2 regions of the Isoptericola sp. NPDC019482 genome follow, and region 2 is predicted to be linked to the other one. Evidence: predicted binding sites of a transcription regulator. Region 2 holds the regulator's gene; the other holds the start of a gene.

Region 1 (7,855 bases), on a different contig from region 2:
ACGGCCTGCCCGCCCGCACCGCGCGGGCGCTCGCGGGGGCGCTCCAGGCGGACCCGGCCCTGCGCTGGGGGCCGACCGAGGTGGCCCGCGCCCTGCGTCGCGACCTCGACGACGCCCTCGGAGGCGCCCCCGACCCGTGGGCCGGGCCCGACGCCACGCAGCGGATCGTGCAGTCCGCCGAGACGCAACGGGTGGGCCTGCCCACGCAGGTCGTCGCGGCCGCCGCGGCCCCGGCGTCCTACCCCCCGACGGGCGCCGTCCCGGTCGCGCCGGGGGCGTCGCCGGTCGCGCCGCCGCCCCCGCCGCCGGTCGCGCCGGACCGGCCCACCACGTCCGCCCCCGCCACGCCGGCCGACGCCGACGACCCCACGCAGACGATGACCGCGCTGGAACGCGACCGGCTGCAGGCGCAGGACGGCGGCACCCGCGCCATCCCGATCGGCGACGTCCGGTACAAGGGCTACGACCAGCTCGTCGAGGAGCTGCCGCCGGAGCCCCCGGGCCCGTACGAGCGCCCCACGCACCGGCGGCGCACCGGGACCGCCGTCGCCGTCGCGCTGGTGCTCGTCGCCCTCGCGGCCACGCGCCCGCTCATCGGCTTCGGCGCCCTCGTCGCGCTCGTCCTCGTCTGCCGGTCCGTGGCGACGTCGGGCGACCGGCTGCACTCGCGGCGCGAGCACAAGGGTGTCCGCCGCTCCGACGGGTTCGTCGGCACGCTCCTGTTCCCCTGGCACGCGCTCCTGGGGATCCTCGGGTCGATCCCTGCGGTGCTGGTCGGCGCGTGCGCCGCGCTGCTGACGCTGCTGGCCGGCTGGTGGTTGTTCGGCGCCGGCCACCTCATCATCCTGCCGCGCGGGGACCTCGAGGCGCGTTCCCAGGGCGGGATGAACGAGGACATCGTGTTCAACGGGGTCCTCGCGGGGGTGATGGTCGTCGCGCTCCTCGCCACCTGGTTCGGCCCGGCCGGCGGCACCGCGCGCGAGGGCGGCCGCATCATCCTCGGGAAGATCGCGCCGGGCCGCATCGGCGCGGCCGTCGTCGTCGGCGTCTGCCTGGTGGCGACGGTGATCCTCGTCGCCCCTGTGCTCACCGACCCGACGATCGAGTGGTGGCCGCTCAGCGGGCCGCCCGAGATCCCCTGACCGACGCGCATCCGGCGCCCGCCGGTCCGGCAGGACGTTCCCGGCGAACGCTCAGCCGCCGCGGGTAGGCTTCGCCCCGTCCGGCGCTGCCGCGCCGCCCGACCCCCGAGATCCTCGAGGACACGATGTCGACGAAGAACCCGAACATGACGAAGGCGCAGCGCCGCGACGCCGCCCGCGCCGAGGCGCTCGCCCTGCGCGAGAAGGAGCAGCAGCGCGACCGGCGCAACCGGATCATCACCCTGTCCGTGCTCGCCGTCGCGCTCGTCGCGCTCGGCGTCGTGGTCTGGATGATCCTGCAGCAGGGCGCGAAGAAGAACGTCGACGACGTCCCCCTGTCCGAGGTGACGATGCCCTCGACGGCGCAGGAGAACGGCGGCATCCCCGTCGGCGCCGACAACGCGGCCGGGACGACCAACGACGACGCGCCCGTCATCGACGTCTACCTCGACTACATGTGCCCCGTGTGCGGCCAGTTCGAGCAGGTCAACGCGGCGGGCATCGACGAGATGGTCGGAGCCGGCGACGCGACCGTCGTCTACCACCCGATCTCGATCCTCGACCGCCTCTCGGCGGGCACCGAGTACTCGACGCGCTCCGGTGCCGCGGCGGCCTACGTCGCCGACCAGGCGCCCGAGGTGTTCCCCGCCTTCCACGCGGCGCTGTTCACCAACCAGCCCGCGGAGAACACCGAGGGCCTGTCCGACGAGCAGCTCGCGACCTACGCCGAGGAGGCGGGCGCGCCCGCCGAGGTGGCCTCCGCCATCGAGGACGGCACCGCGCGCGAGACGTTCGGGCAGTACGTCCACTCGGCCACCCTGGCCATCCAGGAGACGGACGGCTTCACCGGCACGCCGTACGTGCTGGTCGACGGCGAGGTCGTGCAGAACTGGAACGACCCGGCCGGCCTGCAGGACGCGGTCACGGCCGCCGCGGGCAGCTGACCCGCGCGCGGCACGGCCTGCCCGTCCCGGTAGGCTGTGCCGCGCTCCCGCCGCCTTAGCTCAGCTGGTAGAGCTCCCGTCTTGTAAACGGAAGGTCGTCGGTTCGAATCCGACAGGCGGCTCCACGCACCCGGAACGTGCACCCGGAACGTGCACCCGGAACGTGCACCCGGAACGACGAGGGGGCGGACCATGGCCTGGCCACGGTCCGCCCCCTGGTCGTTCCCGGTCGTCAGCGGGCGTCTTCCGCCGGAGGCCAGGCGGCGGGCTCGCCCCACTTCGGCGCACGGCCGTCGCCGCTGGACGTGTGCTTGATCCGGCGCTGCACCCAGGGGACGACGTGCGTGCGCGCCCACTGCGCGTTGGCGCGCGCCCGCTCGACGAACGCCGCCGGTGGCAGCGGGTCGAGCGCGACGGCGTAGTCGGCGTCGTCGGGCTCGAGGCCGAGGCCGACCAGTCCGGCGTCCGCGACGCGGCGGTGGCCCTCCGGGGTGAGGTGGATGCGGTCGTCGGCCCACATGCGCAGGTCGAACAGCGGGTCGAGGCCCCACAGGTCCAGCACGTGCGCGCCGTGCTTGCGCGCGATGGTCCAGATGTTCGCGTTGAACTGGCCCACGCGGCCGCGGGTCCAGCTCAGTCCGGCGCCCGCCTTGAAGCCCGTGCCGAGCAGCACCTCGGCGCCCGTCGCGCGGATCTTCGCCACGCCCTGCTCCAACCGGGCCGAGAGCACGTCGATGTCGGCCTGCGGGCGGAGGATGTCGTTGCCGCCGCCGACGAACGACACCAGGTCGGGCTGCATCGCCAGCGCGACGTCGACCTGCTCGTCGAGGATGTGGCGCAGCAGCCGGCCGCGGATCGCGAGGTTCGCGTACTCCAGGGCGGGCGCGCCGGCGGCAGTGCGACGTTCCGACAGCGCGCCCGCGAGCCGGTCGGCCCAGCCGCGCTGCTTCGCGTCCGACTCCGTGCCCGCCGGGGCCGGGGTGCCGTCGTCGAACGGGTACGGGTCCCACAGGCCCTCGCTGAACGAGTCGCCGATCGCGACGTAGCGCGCCCACGGGGGTGCGGACGCGGGCGCGTCGCCGGGGGTCGTGCCGTCAGGGGTCGGGGTGGGGGCCTGCGTGGTCACGTCCGCCATTGTGCTCCTCGCGCGGCGGTGGGCGCTCGGGGCGACGACGCGGTTCGTCGTGCGGCGCCGTCCCTCCCGTCCCGCGGCGTCAGGCGAGGCGCCAGTCCACGGGCGTGCCGCCCTGCGCCTCGAGCAGCGCGTTGACGCGCGAGAACGGGCGCGAGCCGAAGAACCCGCGGTACGCGGACAGCGGGCTGGGGTGCGCGCTCTCGACGGTCGGGACGTCGCCGAGCCAGGGCTTGAGCGACGCTGCGTCGCGCCCCCACAGGATGGCGACGAGCGGGCCGCCGCGGGCGACGAGCGCCTTGATCGCCGCCTCGGTGACCTGCTCCCAGCCCTTGCCACGGTGCGACGCCGGCGTGCCGGGCCGCACGGTCAGCACGCGGTTGAGCAGCATGACGCCCTGGTCGGCCCACGGGCGCAGGTCGCCGTTCGACGGGGTGGGGACGCCGACGTCGTCCGCGAGCTCGGTGTAGATGTTCACGAGCGACTTCGGGACGGGGCGCACGTGCGGCTGCACGGAGAACGACAGGCCCATCGGGTGCCCGGGGGTGGGGTAGGGGTCCTGCCCGACGACGAGCACGCGCACGTCGGCGAGCGGGCGGGAGAACGCCGCGAAGATGTTCGGCCCCTCGGGCAGATACGTGCGGCCGGCGGCGACCTCCGCGCGCAGGAAGTCGCCCATCGCGTGGATCTGCGGCTCGACGTCGGCCAGCGCGGCCGCCCAGTCCGGCGCCATGACCTGGTCGAGGGGCGGCCGGGTGGTCGTCGTCGTGCCGGGGCCGGTCGTCGAGGTGTCCACGCGGCGACGCTAGCGCACCCGCCCGGCGAGTTGTCAGAGTCACGTGGGGGTATGGGGCGACGTGGCTCTGACAGGTCGCGAGCGCCGTGAGTTGTCAGAGGCAGGTCGGGGTATGGCGCCTTGTGGCTCTGACAAGTCGCGGGATCGCGGCACGCGGGGCGACGTCGTCGGGGCGGGCGCGCGGACGCGCCATACTGGGACGCCATGAGCGAGATCCTGGTCCAGGAGGTCCAGCCTGACCCGGAGGCGTCGGGCACGACGGCGACCGAGTCGTCCACGGCGTCGTCCGCGGCGTCGTCCGCGGCGTCGGCGGACGGCGACCTCTCCGACCGCGACCGCGAGATCCTCGCCTTCGAGCGGCAGTGGTGGAAGTACGCCGGGGCGAAGGAGCAGGCGGTGCGCGAGCTGTTCGGGCTGTCCGCGACGCGCTACTACCAGGTGCTGAACGCCCTCATCGACTCGCCCGCGGCGCTCGCCCACGACCCGATGCTCGTCAAGCGGCTGCGGCGGATGCGCTCCACGCGCCAGCGCGCCCGGTCGGCGCGGCGCCTCTCCGACGGCCAGGGCTGACGGACAGGGCCGACAGCCGGGCAGACGACGCGCGCGTGACCTGGGCGGACCGGCGCACCAAGGGCTTGCTGAGAGCAGCCTGGACGGGCGGCCACCCAGAGCGGCTACCCTGTCCGCCGTGAGCAAGAGCCATTACTCCTACCCGCCCGACGAGTTCGACGTCCGCGGGCCCGAGGGCACGCCGGTCGGTGTGCATCGTGAGCCGCGCAGCGGGTGGAGCTCGGTGTGGCCGTTCCTGCTGATCGTCGTCGTGTGCGGCGGCCTCGCGGTCGGCATCGTCTCCTTCCTGTCCGACGACGGCGAGCCGGCCACGCCTCCCGCGGCCGAGCAGTCCGCCGGCACGGGCGCCGACGAGCCGGAGGCGTCCGCCTCGGAGGAGGCCCCGGCGGACGGCGAGGAGGCTCCCGCCGACGGCGAGGAGGGCGGCGACGCCTCGGAGGAGCCCACGGACGGCGAGTCGGAGGAGGCCACCGACCTGCCCGGCGACCCGGCGGCGGCGAACCTCGAGGCGCCGGTCATCGTCTACAACGACGGCGCCCCGGCGGGTTCGGCGGGTGAGGCCCAGGGCGTCCTGGCGAACGATGCCGGATTCACCGACGTCGCCGCGGGTGACGCTCCGGACGCGCCGGTCGAGATCGCCGGCGCCTACGACGACACCACCGTGCTGTACGGCGCGGACCGTGCGGACACCGCCAGCGCGGTCGCCGAGGCGCTCGGCGTCGACCCGGCCGACGTGCAGCCTTCGGACGACGTCTCGGCCAGCGAGCAGGCCGTCTGGGTGGTCCTCAAGTCGCCCGTCGGCTGAGGCGTCGTCACCGTCCGGGATGTCGGCATCTCGCATGCCGACATTCCGGACATCGGTGCTTCCCTTGCCGTGATCGGCGCTACTAGGCTCCCGTTCACCGCGGGGTGCCTGCCCCGCGGCCGAGAAGCACGAGGAGAGGTACATGGCCCAGGGCACCGTCAAGTGGTTCAACGCGGAGAAGGGGTACGGGTTCATCACCCCGACCGCAGGCGGGCAGGACCTGTTCGTCCACTACAGCGCCATCCAGACCGACGGGTACCGCACCCTGGACGAGGGGCAGGGCGTCGAGTTCGAGGTCGGCCAGGGGCAGAAGGGTCCGCAGGCCGAGCAGGTCCGCCCGCTCTGACCACGCCGTCGACAGCGGTCGACAGCCGTCGACAGCCGTCGACAGCCGTCGACCAGCGGCTCGACCAGCGACTCGACCAGCGACTCGACCAGCAGGTCGTCACGAAGGCCGGCACCGCAGGACGCAGGGACGCGTCCGGGGTGCCGGCCTTCGTCGTCCCCGCGCGGCCGGTGCGCGCTGCACGCCCTCGGCGAACGTCTTGCACTCGCCACCCGAGAGTGCCAATAATGGCTTAGCACTCTCGGCCTGTGAGTGACAGCCGCCCTCCGGGGCGGCGTGCTCCCGGGCCGCGGGTGAAGCATTCGGGTCGTTCGGTGAGACCCTCCGCGCGTGCGTGACCTGAACGCCGCGGGGTGGGTCGTCCGTCGCGGGCGCCGGCCGGCCATCTCAGCCACCAGCGGAGGATCAGTCCCCATGGCCAAGATCATCGCGTTCGACGAGGAAGCTCGTCGGAGCATGGAGCGCGGGCTCAACCAGCTCGCCGACACCGTGAAGGTCACGCTCGGCCCCAAGGGCCGCAACGTCGTCCTGGACAAGAAGTGGGGCGCCCCCACGATCACCAACGACGGTGTCTCCATCGCCAAGGAGATCGAGCTCGACGACCCGTACGAGAAGATCGGCGCGGAGCTCGTCAAGGAGGTCGCCAAGAAGACCGACGACGTCGCGGGTGACGGCACCACCACCGCCACCGTGCTCGCCCAGGCGCTCGTGCGCGAGGGCCTGCGCGTCGTCGCCGCCGGCGCCAACCCGATCGCCGTCAAGCGCGGCATCGAGAAGGCCGTCGAGGCCGTCACCGAGCAGCTGCTCAACGCCGCGGTCGAGATCGAGACCAAGGACCAGATCGCCGCCACGGCCGCCATCTCGGCCGGCGACGCCTCCATCGGCGAGCTCATCGCCGAGGCCCTCGACAAGGTGGGCAAGGAGGGCGTGATCACGGTCGAGGAGTCGAACACGTTCGGCCTCGAGCTCGAGCTCACCGAGGGCATGCGCTTCGACAAGGGCTTCCTCGCCCGCTACTTCGAGACGGACCCGGAGCGCCAGGAGGCCGTCCTCGAGGACCCGTACGTCCTGATCGTCGAGTCGAAGATCTCGAACGTCAAGGACATGCTGCCGGTGCTCGACCAGGTCATGAAGGCCGGTCGCTCGCTGCTCATCATCGCCGAGGACGTCGAGGGCGAGGCCCTGGCCACCCTCGTGCTGAACAAGATCCGCGGCACCTTCAAGTCCGTCGCCGTCAAGGCCCCGGGCTTCGGCGACCGCCGCAAGGCCATGCTGCAGGACATCGCGATCCTCACCGGCGGCCAGGTCATCACCGAGACGGTGGGCCTCAAGCTGGAGAACGCGACCCTGGACCTGCTGGGCCAGGCGCGCAAGGTCGTCGTGACCAAGGACGAGACCACGATCGTCGAGGGTGCGGGCGACGCCGAGCTCATCTCGGGCCGCGTCAACCAGATCCGTTCCGAGATCGAGAAGTCGGACTCGGACTACGACCGCGAGAAGCTGCAGGAGCGCCTCGCCAAGCTGGCCGGCGGCGTGGCCGTCATCAAGGCCGGCGCGGCCACCGAGGTGGAGCTCAAGGAGCGCAAGCACCGCATCGAGGACGCCGTCCGCAACGCCAAGGCCGCGGTCGAGGAGGGCATCGTCGCCGGTGGTGGCGTCGCGCTGATCCAGGCCGGTGCCGCCGCGTTCCCGAAGCTGGAGCTCGAGGGCGACGAGGCGACCGGTGCGCAGATCGTGCGCGCCGCGATCGACGCCCCGCTCAAGCAGATCGCCGTCAACGCCGGCCTCGAGGGCGGCGTCGTGGCGGAGAAGGTCCGCAACCTCACCCCGGGTCACGGCCTCAACGCCGCGACCGGCGCGTACGAGGACCTGCTGGCCGCGGGCGTCAACGACCCGGTCAAGGTCACGCGCTCCGCGCTGCAGAACGCCGCGTCGATCGCCGCGCTGTTCCTCACCACCGAGGCCGTCGTGGCCGACAAGCCGGAGCCGGCCGCGGCCGCCCCGGGTGGCGACGGTGGCATGGGCGGCATGGACTTCTGATCCAGTCAGCCTGAGCCGGCGCGCACGCGCTGACGCACGACGGCGGCCGGTCACCCCGCGAGGGGTGGCCGGCCGCCGTC
Region 2 (7,855 bases):
CCGGAGCGCGCGGCGCGAGGCGCGGAGCTCGTGCGCCAGACGGCGCAGCGCCACCTCGCGCTCGAGCTCCTCCTGACGGCGCTCGAAGAGCAGGTCGTACACGTGCGGATCCATGATGTCCTCCAGCGGGGTGTCGTGACACGGCTAGAGAGGACGGCGTCCCGCGGTGCGTACACGACTGCTCAGGGCATGTGTACAGGTGCGTCGGGCGACGTCAGGCGGGGTTCTCACGCGCCAGGACCGCCGCCTCCGTCCGGCTGGACACGCCGAGCTTGCGCAGGATGGCGGAGACGTGCACCGACGCGGTCTTGCGGCTGATGTACAGCCGCTCCGCGATCTGCCCGTTCGTCAGGCCGTCGGCGACGAGGTCGAGCACCTGGCGCTCGCGGTCGGTCAGGGCGCGGTCGGGCTGCCGGGCGCGGGTGGCGCCGCGGGCGAGGCCCGCGCCGTCGAGCAGCGCGCGCGCCTGGTCCGCCACGAGGCCGCAGCCGATCGCGTCCGCCGCCTCGACGGCGGCGTCCAGCCGCTCCCGCGCCGCCGCACGGTCGCCGGCCTCGAGCAGGGACACGCCGTCGCGGTACAGGGCGTAGGGCCGCAGGTGCGCGGGGCCGTCCGCCGCGACGACCGCCTCCCACGACCCGTCACCGAGCTCGGCGGCGAACAGCGCCGCCCACGTCGGGTAGGTCGGCCACAGGGTGCACGTCGCCAGCGCCGCGCGGTACGGCGCGACGTCGACCTGCCGGCCGGACCTCCGGGCGCGGTCGAGCACGCGCGCGGCCACGGCGAGCGTCGTGAGCCGGTAGAACGGGCCGAGGGCATCGGGGTCGACGGCGATCCGGACGAGGTCGAGCGCGTCGTCCAGGTCGTCGCGCAGGAGGGCGAGCTCGGCGAGCGTCGCCGAGACCCGCGCCCGGATCTGCTCCTCGACGCGGCCGAAGCGCTCCCAGGTCGTGCGGTGCACCTGTGCCCGGGCCTGGGCCGCGTCGACGTCGCCGCGCCACATCGTGAGCCACGTCCATCGCTCGCCCAGGTACACGGCGTAGTCGCTGGGGTCGACGAGCGGGACGGAACGTGCGTACCACGCCTCGGCGTCGGACCACCGGCCGGACCCGATCCACGCCTCTGCCACGTTGCCCTCGAGCATCGCGCGGGTGGCCCATCCGGCACCGAGGGCGCGGGCGATCTGCGCGCCCGACTCGGCGAGGTGCTCCGCCTCGGCGAACTGCCCGAGCTTGAGGCGGGTGTCGGACGCGTTCGTGTAGTAGTGGCACTGGGCCCGCCAGTCGTCGCCCGCCACCTCGTGGGACCGCTCGAGCTCGTCCAGCGCGTCGAGATCCCCGCGGTCCAGGCGACTCATCGCGCGGAGGTTGAGAGCGAGCGAGGCGTTCTGGTGGTCGCCGACCGCCGTCGCGGCGGCGAGGGCGTCGCTCGCGGCTGCGATCGCCTCGCCGTGCCGGTGGTCCATCATCGCGTTGCGCGCCTTGAGCCGGAGCAGCGGGGCCCGGCCCGCGTGGTCGTCCGCAGGCAGGAGCGCGAGCGCCTCGTCGAGCATCTGGTCCGAGCCCGGGTCGCCGGCCTTGCCGAGGATGTGGGCGAGGGTCGACAGCGCCTGCGCCCGCCCAGCAGGGTCGTCGGCGGGCCACTCCGCCACCGCCTCGCGGGCCAGCCCGGCCGCGCGATCGATCTGCGCGGAGTCCTGGAGGGCGACGGACACATGGCGCAGGAGGGCGGCGCGGTGCAGCCCGGCGACCCCTTCGGCGTCGGGCACCAGCTCCCAGAGCTCGAGGGCGCGTTCGCCCGCGGCGGCGACCACGGCGGAGGAGGCCTGCCCGTAGGTCTCGGGCACCGCGACGACCTCGACCGCCGAGGCGAGCGCGCGGTCGGGCAGGCGTGCCCGCCACCAGTGGTCGGCCGCGGCCGCGACCCGCGCGAGCGTGCGCTCGCCGTCCTCCAGCGCGCTCGCGCACGCCGCGTGCAGCCGGCGCGACTCGCCCGGCAGGAGCTCGGCGTCGACCGACTCCTGGATGAGCGCGTGACGGAAGTGGTAGCCGTCGGCGTCCGCCACGAGCACGTGCGCGTCGACCGCCTCCCGGGCGGCGGGCTCGGCCTCGTCCAGGCCCCCCGCGCCGAGCATGGCGACGAGGAGCTCGTGCGGGGCCCGCTGGCCCGCGGCGGCGACGGTGCGGCAGAAGCGCTGGGCCGGGTCGCTCAGGGACGAGTAGCGCAGGAGCAGCAGCTCGCGCAGCGAGTCGGGCAGGGCATCGCCGGCGAAGTCCGCCAGCTCCTCGGCGTAGAACGGCACACCCTCGCTGCGCTCGACGAGCTCGCCGAGCACCGTGCCCGGGAGGTCCGGGGCGTCGGGACGCCTCGAGACGAGAGACGAGAACAGGCGCGTCGCCTCGGCGGCGTCGAGGCGCGGCACGTCGACACGGGTCGCGAGCCGGGCCCGCTCCAGCTCGGCCAGGGTGGTGCGCAGGGGATGCCGGCGTCCGACGTCGTCGCTGCGGTACGTGGCGAGCACGAGCAGGGTGGTGGACGGCGCGGTGCGCGCCAGCCGCGCGAGCACGGTGCGCGTCACGTCGTCGGACCAGTGCAGGTCCTCGAGCACGAGGACGACGGGGCGGTCGCCGGCGAGCGTGGTCGTCAGGTCGGCCAGCACCTCGGGCAGGCGCCCGGTGTCGACGTCGCGCCGCACCTCCACGAGGCGCGGTGCGAGGAGGCCGAGCGCGTCGGCGGCGGGGCCGGCCGCGGCGAGGGTCGCCTCCGGGCCGAGCGCGTCGACGACGTCGGACAGGACCCCCGTGAGCGCGGCGTACGGGAGCGGCCCGGAGCCGGACTCGGCGCACTGCCCGTGCAGGACGAGCGGCGCGGCGTCCTCGTCGCCGACCTCCGCGAGGAACTCCGTCACGAGGCGCGTCTTGCCGATGCCCGCCTCGCCGCCGACGACGACCACGCCGCCGGAGCCGGCGCGGGCGTCGGCGTACGCCTCGCGCAGGGAGGACAGCTCGGCGGCGCGGCCGACGAGCGGCGAGGGAGAGGCTCCGATGGGCACGCCGCCATCGTGCCAGGTCGGACGGGTCGCCGCCGCGTCCGTGAGGACGGGCACGGCGGCGGGCACGGCGTCGGGCGCGGTCACTGCGGCCAGGGCCGGACCAGGCCCGCGGGCAGCTCCCAGGGGCGGCGGGTCGCGCGGCGACGGCGCGTCGTGGCGCGGCGGCGTGCACGGCGCGACTCCCGCGCCGCGGAGCGGGCCTCCGCCTCCTGGCGGACCGCCTCCTCCAGGTCCGCCTGGCGGGCGCGGAACTCGTCGTAGTACAGGTACTCGTTCATCGCCGGTCTCCTTCTCCCCTCGGCCTCGTCCGGTCCGGACGTCCGCCGTGGTTCCAGACTCAGTCCCTGAGGTAGCCGGGCGGATCGGTCAGGTGCCGGATCTTCGCGGGGTGGGGTACCTCAGACGGCGACGCGGGTACCTCAGCGCGGGACGGCGGGCGGCGCGACCGGCGGGACGGTGGGCGCTCCCGCTGTCGGGCCCGGCGTGTCGGGGCCGGGTCCCGCGGACCGTCGGCGAGCCCGCGTAGGATGGCACTCGGGACATGAGAGTGCTAAGGGTTCGGCACCATCCGTCCGGACCCGACCCGAGGAGGACCGTGAGCGAGGAACGTCGCCTGGCCGTGCTCCGCGCGATCGTGGAGGACTACGTCCACACGCGCGAGCCCGTGGGGTCGCGCGTGCTCACGGAGCGGCACGGCCTCGGGGTCTCGCCCGCCACGATCCGCAACGACATGGCGGCGCTGGAGGAGGCCGGGTACATCGCCCAGCCGCACACCTCTGCGGGCCGGATCCCGACGGACAAGGGGTACCGGCTCTTCGTCGACCGGCTCGCCGAGGTGCGTCCGCTCACCAGCCCGCAGCGCCGGGCGATCGAGACGTTCCTGTCCGAGGCGATCGACCTGGACGACGTGCTCGGCCGTGCCGGGCGGCTCATCGCCCAGCTCACGGGCCAGGTGGCCGTGGTCCAGTACCCGTCCCTGCGGCTGTCCGGGCTGCGCCACCTCGAGCTCGTCCCCGTCGGCGGGGCGCGGCTGCTGGTCGTCGTGATCACCGACACGGGTCGGGTGGAGCAGCGCTTCCTCGACGTGGGCGTGGCCGGCGCGGAGCCCGCGGTCGTGGCCGTCGACACCCCGGCGGGGCCGGCCCCCGACCCCGACGCCCTCGACGAGGGCACGTTGAGCGAGCTGCGCGCCCGCCTCAACGCGGCCGCGGCCGGCAAGGGGCTCGCGGAGCTGCCCGACGCGTTCGCGCGCGTCGTGGCCGGGGTGGACGCCGCCCTGGCCCCTTTGGCCCGCGGCATCGCCGACCTCGTGGTCGACACCCTCGGCGCGCAGCGCGAGGACCGCATCGTGCTCGCGGGCACCGCCAACCTCGCCCGGGCGGAGATGCGGTTCGAGCAAGGGCTCAGCCCTGTCCTCGAGGCGCTCGAGGAGCAGGTCGTGCTCCTCGGCCTGCTCACGGAGCTGGCCTCCGAGCCCGGCGGCCGGGTGGGCGGCGGGGTGGGTGTCCGCATCGGGCACGAGAACCGCCTCGACGGCCTCGCCGAGACCTCCGTCGTCGCCTCCGGTTACGGCAGCGACGGCGACACCGTGGCGATCCTGGGGTCCATCGGCCCCACCCGGATGGACTATCCGGGCACGATCGCCTCCGTCCGCGCCGTCGCCCGCTACCTGTCCCGGGTGCTGCCCAGCTGACCGCCGCGGCGGCACCCCCCGAACCAGCCGACCTGACCGTGCACGTCACCGACACGTCACCGAAGAGAGACCTGTGACCGACTACTACGAGATCCTGGGCGTCCCCCGCGACGCCTCGGCCGAGCAGATCAAGAAGTCGTACCGCAAGCTCGCGCGCGAGCTGCACCCCGACGTCGCCGGTGAGGCCGGCGAGGAACGCTTCAAGGACGTCGCCCGCGCGTACGAGGTGCTGTCCAACCCCGACAAGCGCCAGCAGTACGACATGGGCGTGGACCCCAGCTCGCCGTCGGGCGGCGCGGGCGCCGGGTTCGGCAACGGCTTCGGCTTCCAGGACATCTTCGAGACGTTCTTCGGCGGCGGTGGCCAGCCGGCGGGTCCCGTGCCGCGCGCCCGCCGCGGCCAGGACGCCCTGGTGCGGATGGACATCGACCTGGCGGAGGCCGCGTTCGGCGCCAAGCGCGAGCTCCAGGTGGACACCGCGGTCGTGTGCGGCACCTGCGGCGGCAACGGCTGCCGGCCCGGCACCGACCTCAAGACCTGCGACGTCTGCCATGGGCGCGGCAACGTGCAGCGCGTGGCCCGCTCGTTCCTCGGCCAGGTCATGACGACCGCGCCCTGCGCCGCCTGCCAGGGCTTCGGCACGGTCATCCCCGAGCCGTGCGCCGACTGCTCCGGCGAGGGGCGCGTCCGTTCGCGCCGCACCCTCACGGTCAACGTGCCCGCGGGCGTCGACACCGGCACGCGCATCAAGCTCACCTCGCAGGGCGAGGTCGGCCCCGGCGGCGGCCCCGCCGGCGACCTCTACGTGGAGATCCGCGAGAAGCCGCACGACACGTTCGTGCGGCGCGGCGACGACCTGCACTGCACGCTCCAGGTGCCGATGACGGCGGCCGCGCTCGGTACTGTGCTCGACCTGGAGACGCTGGACGGCGAGCAGGAGATCGACCTGCGGCCGGGCACGCAGCCGGGCCAGGTCGTGACGCTCAAGGGCCTGGGCGTCGGGCACCTGCACGCCGGAGGCCGCGGCGACCTCAACGTGCACGTCGAGGTCCAGGTGCCGACCGCCCTGGACGACGAGCAGACCGAGCTGCTGCGCTCGCTGGCCGCGCTGCGCGGCGAGGAGCGCCCCGAGCCGCGGCTCTCCGCCGCGCACCCGGGCGTGTTCTCGCGGCTGCGGGACAAGCTGAGCGGCCGCTGACGTGAGCGCGAGGAGCCCCCGCGGAGGGACACCGAGGGACGAGGTGTGCCGGAGCGAGGCACCGCAGGGCTCGCGTGACGGGGGCACGGCGTGAGCGCCCCCGTGTTTCTCGCCGAGGGCGGGACGCTCGTCGCGCTCGCCCCGGGCGACGTCTACGTGCTCGACGGCGCGGAGGGGCGGCACGCGGGAGTCGTGCAGCGGCGCGGCCCGGGCGAGCGTCTCGACGTCGTCGACGGCGCGGGGACGCGGCTGCGCTGCGTGGTCGACGCGGTCGCGGACGGCGAGGTGCGGCTGCGCGTCGACGAGGTCGTCTCGGAGCCGGCCCCCGGCGTCGTGCTGACCCTGGTGCAGGCCCTCGCGAAGGGGGACCGCGACGAGCTGGCCGTCGAGGCCGCGGTCGAGGTCGGGGTCGACGCGGTCGTGCCGTGGCAGGCCGACCGGTCGGTCGTCGTGTGGCGCGGGCAGCGGGCGGCGAAGTCCCACGCCAAGTGGGTGGCGACGGTGCGCTCGGCGGTGAAGCAGGCGCGGCGCGCCTGCCTGCCGCCCGTGGCGGAGCCCGTCACGTCCCGCCAGCTCGCCGCCCGGGTGCGCGAGGTCGTCGCCGCCGGCGGGGCCGCCGTCGTGCTGCACGAGGACGCCACGACGGCGCTCGCGGACGTCGCGCTCCCGGCGCCGGCGGTGGAGCCCGTCGAGACCCCGGCCCTGCTCGTCGTCGTCGGGCCCGAGGGCGGGATCTCCGAGGCGGAGGTGACGGCGCTCGAGGAGGCCGGGGCGGTGACCGCGCGGCTCGGGCCGCACGTGCTGCGCACCTCCACCGCAGGGCCGGTGGCCGTCGCCCTGCTCAGCGAGCGGCTCGGCCGCTGGGCCTGACCGGACGGGCGGCGGTAACGTCCGGGTCATGACGAGCGCGCCCAGCACCGACTGCCTGTTCTGCAAGATCGTCGCCGGCGACCTGCCGGCGGACGTGGTCGCCACCAGCGACCGCGTGATCGCGTTCCGCGACATCGACCCGAAGGCGCCCGTGCACGTGCTGGTGGTGCCGAGGGAGCACCACGGCGACGTCGCGACGCTCGCCCAGGCGGACCCCGAGCTGCTGGCCGAGGTGGTCGCCATGGCCGACAGGGTGGCCGGCGACCTCGCGGACGGCCAGTACCGCTTCGTCTTCAACTCCGGCCCGCGCGCCGGGCAGAGCGTGTTCCACGTGCACGGCCACGTGCTCGCCGGCGCGCAGCTGGGCTGGACGCCCGCCTGAATTCGGCTGCCCCGGCCATCGCCGCTCGATAGACTCGAGTCCTCAGCCCGTTCCTCGCACGCCCCTCGCACCGTCTTCCGAAGGAGGGCCCCGGCGGCAGCCGGCCCATGACATCGACACCCCACACCGCACCCGGCTCGCACGCCGAACGGTCCACCGAGCACCGCATCGTGGTGCCGCCGCACGTGCCGATGGTGGCACTGCTGGGCAGCAGGGACTCCGTGCTGCGGGCCGTGGAGGACGGCTTCCCCGGCGTCGACGTGCACGCGCGCGGCAATGAGATCGTCGTCAGCGGCCCGGCGGGCGACGTCGCCCTCGTCTCCCGCCTCCTCGACGAGCTGGTCGAGGTGGTCGAGTCGGGCACCCCGCTGACGCCCGAGGTGGTGGCGCGGTCGGTGCAGATGCTCACCGCCGCCTCCGTGCAGCGTCCCGCCGAGGTGCTGACCTTCAACATCCTGTCCAACCGCGGCCGCACGATCCGGCCGAAGACGGTGGGGCAGAAGCACTACGTCGAGGCGATCGACGCGAACACCATCACGTTCGGCATCGGCCCGGCGGGCACCGGCAAGACCTACCTCGCGATGGCCAAGGCCGTGCAGGCGCTGCAGGCCAAGCGGGTCAACCGCATCGTGCTCACGCGTCCGGCCGTGGAGGCGGGGG

What was found. Region 2 encodes HrcA, which represses chaperone genes, less so after heat shock. Its sites were predicted from a motif close to TTNGCACTCGNNNNNNNCGAGTGCNAA; they were not measured.
Region 1: groL (chaperonin GroEL) is a predicted target of HrcA. The motif match lies at 5,934-5,960, and genes of this name have one in related genera.

Annotation. Positions count from the first base shown of each region.
Region 1 covers NZ_JBEYBQ010000016.1:39,313-47,167, reverse strand. Annotated here, with positions in the region: gene ABZ493_RS12350 (serine/threonine-protein kinase) at 1-1,142, shown strand, start outside; gene ABZ493_RS12345 (thioredoxin domain-containing protein) at 1,289-2,086, shown strand; tRNA gene ABZ493_RS12340 (tRNA-Thr) at 2,136-2,211, shown strand; gene ABZ493_RS12335 (SGNH/GDSL hydrolase family protein) at 2,319-3,212, opposite strand; gene ABZ493_RS12330 (uracil-DNA glycosylase) at 3,301-3,951, opposite strand; gene ABZ493_RS12325 (DUF3263 domain-containing protein) at 4,219-4,584, shown strand; gene ABZ493_RS12320 (LytR C-terminal domain-containing protein) at 4,703-5,389, shown strand; gene ABZ493_RS12315 (cold-shock protein) at 5,532-5,735, shown strand; gene groL (chaperonin GroEL) at 6,150-7,775, shown strand.
Region 2 covers NZ_JBEYBQ010000002.1:205,569-213,423, reverse strand. Annotated here, with positions in the region: gene ABZ493_RS02940 (hypothetical protein) at 1-114, opposite strand, end outside; gene ABZ493_RS02935 (AAA family ATPase) at 215-3,052, opposite strand; gene ABZ493_RS02930 (hypothetical protein) at 3,133-3,330, opposite strand; gene hrcA (heat-inducible transcriptional repressor HrcA) at 3,648-4,745, shown strand; gene dnaJ (molecular chaperone DnaJ) at 4,819-5,943, shown strand; gene ABZ493_RS02915 (16S rRNA (uracil(1498)-N(3))-methyltransferase) at 6,034-6,813, shown strand; gene ABZ493_RS02910 (histidine triad nucleotide-binding protein) at 6,842-7,195, shown strand; gene ABZ493_RS02905 (PhoH family protein) at 7,303-7,855, shown strand, end outside.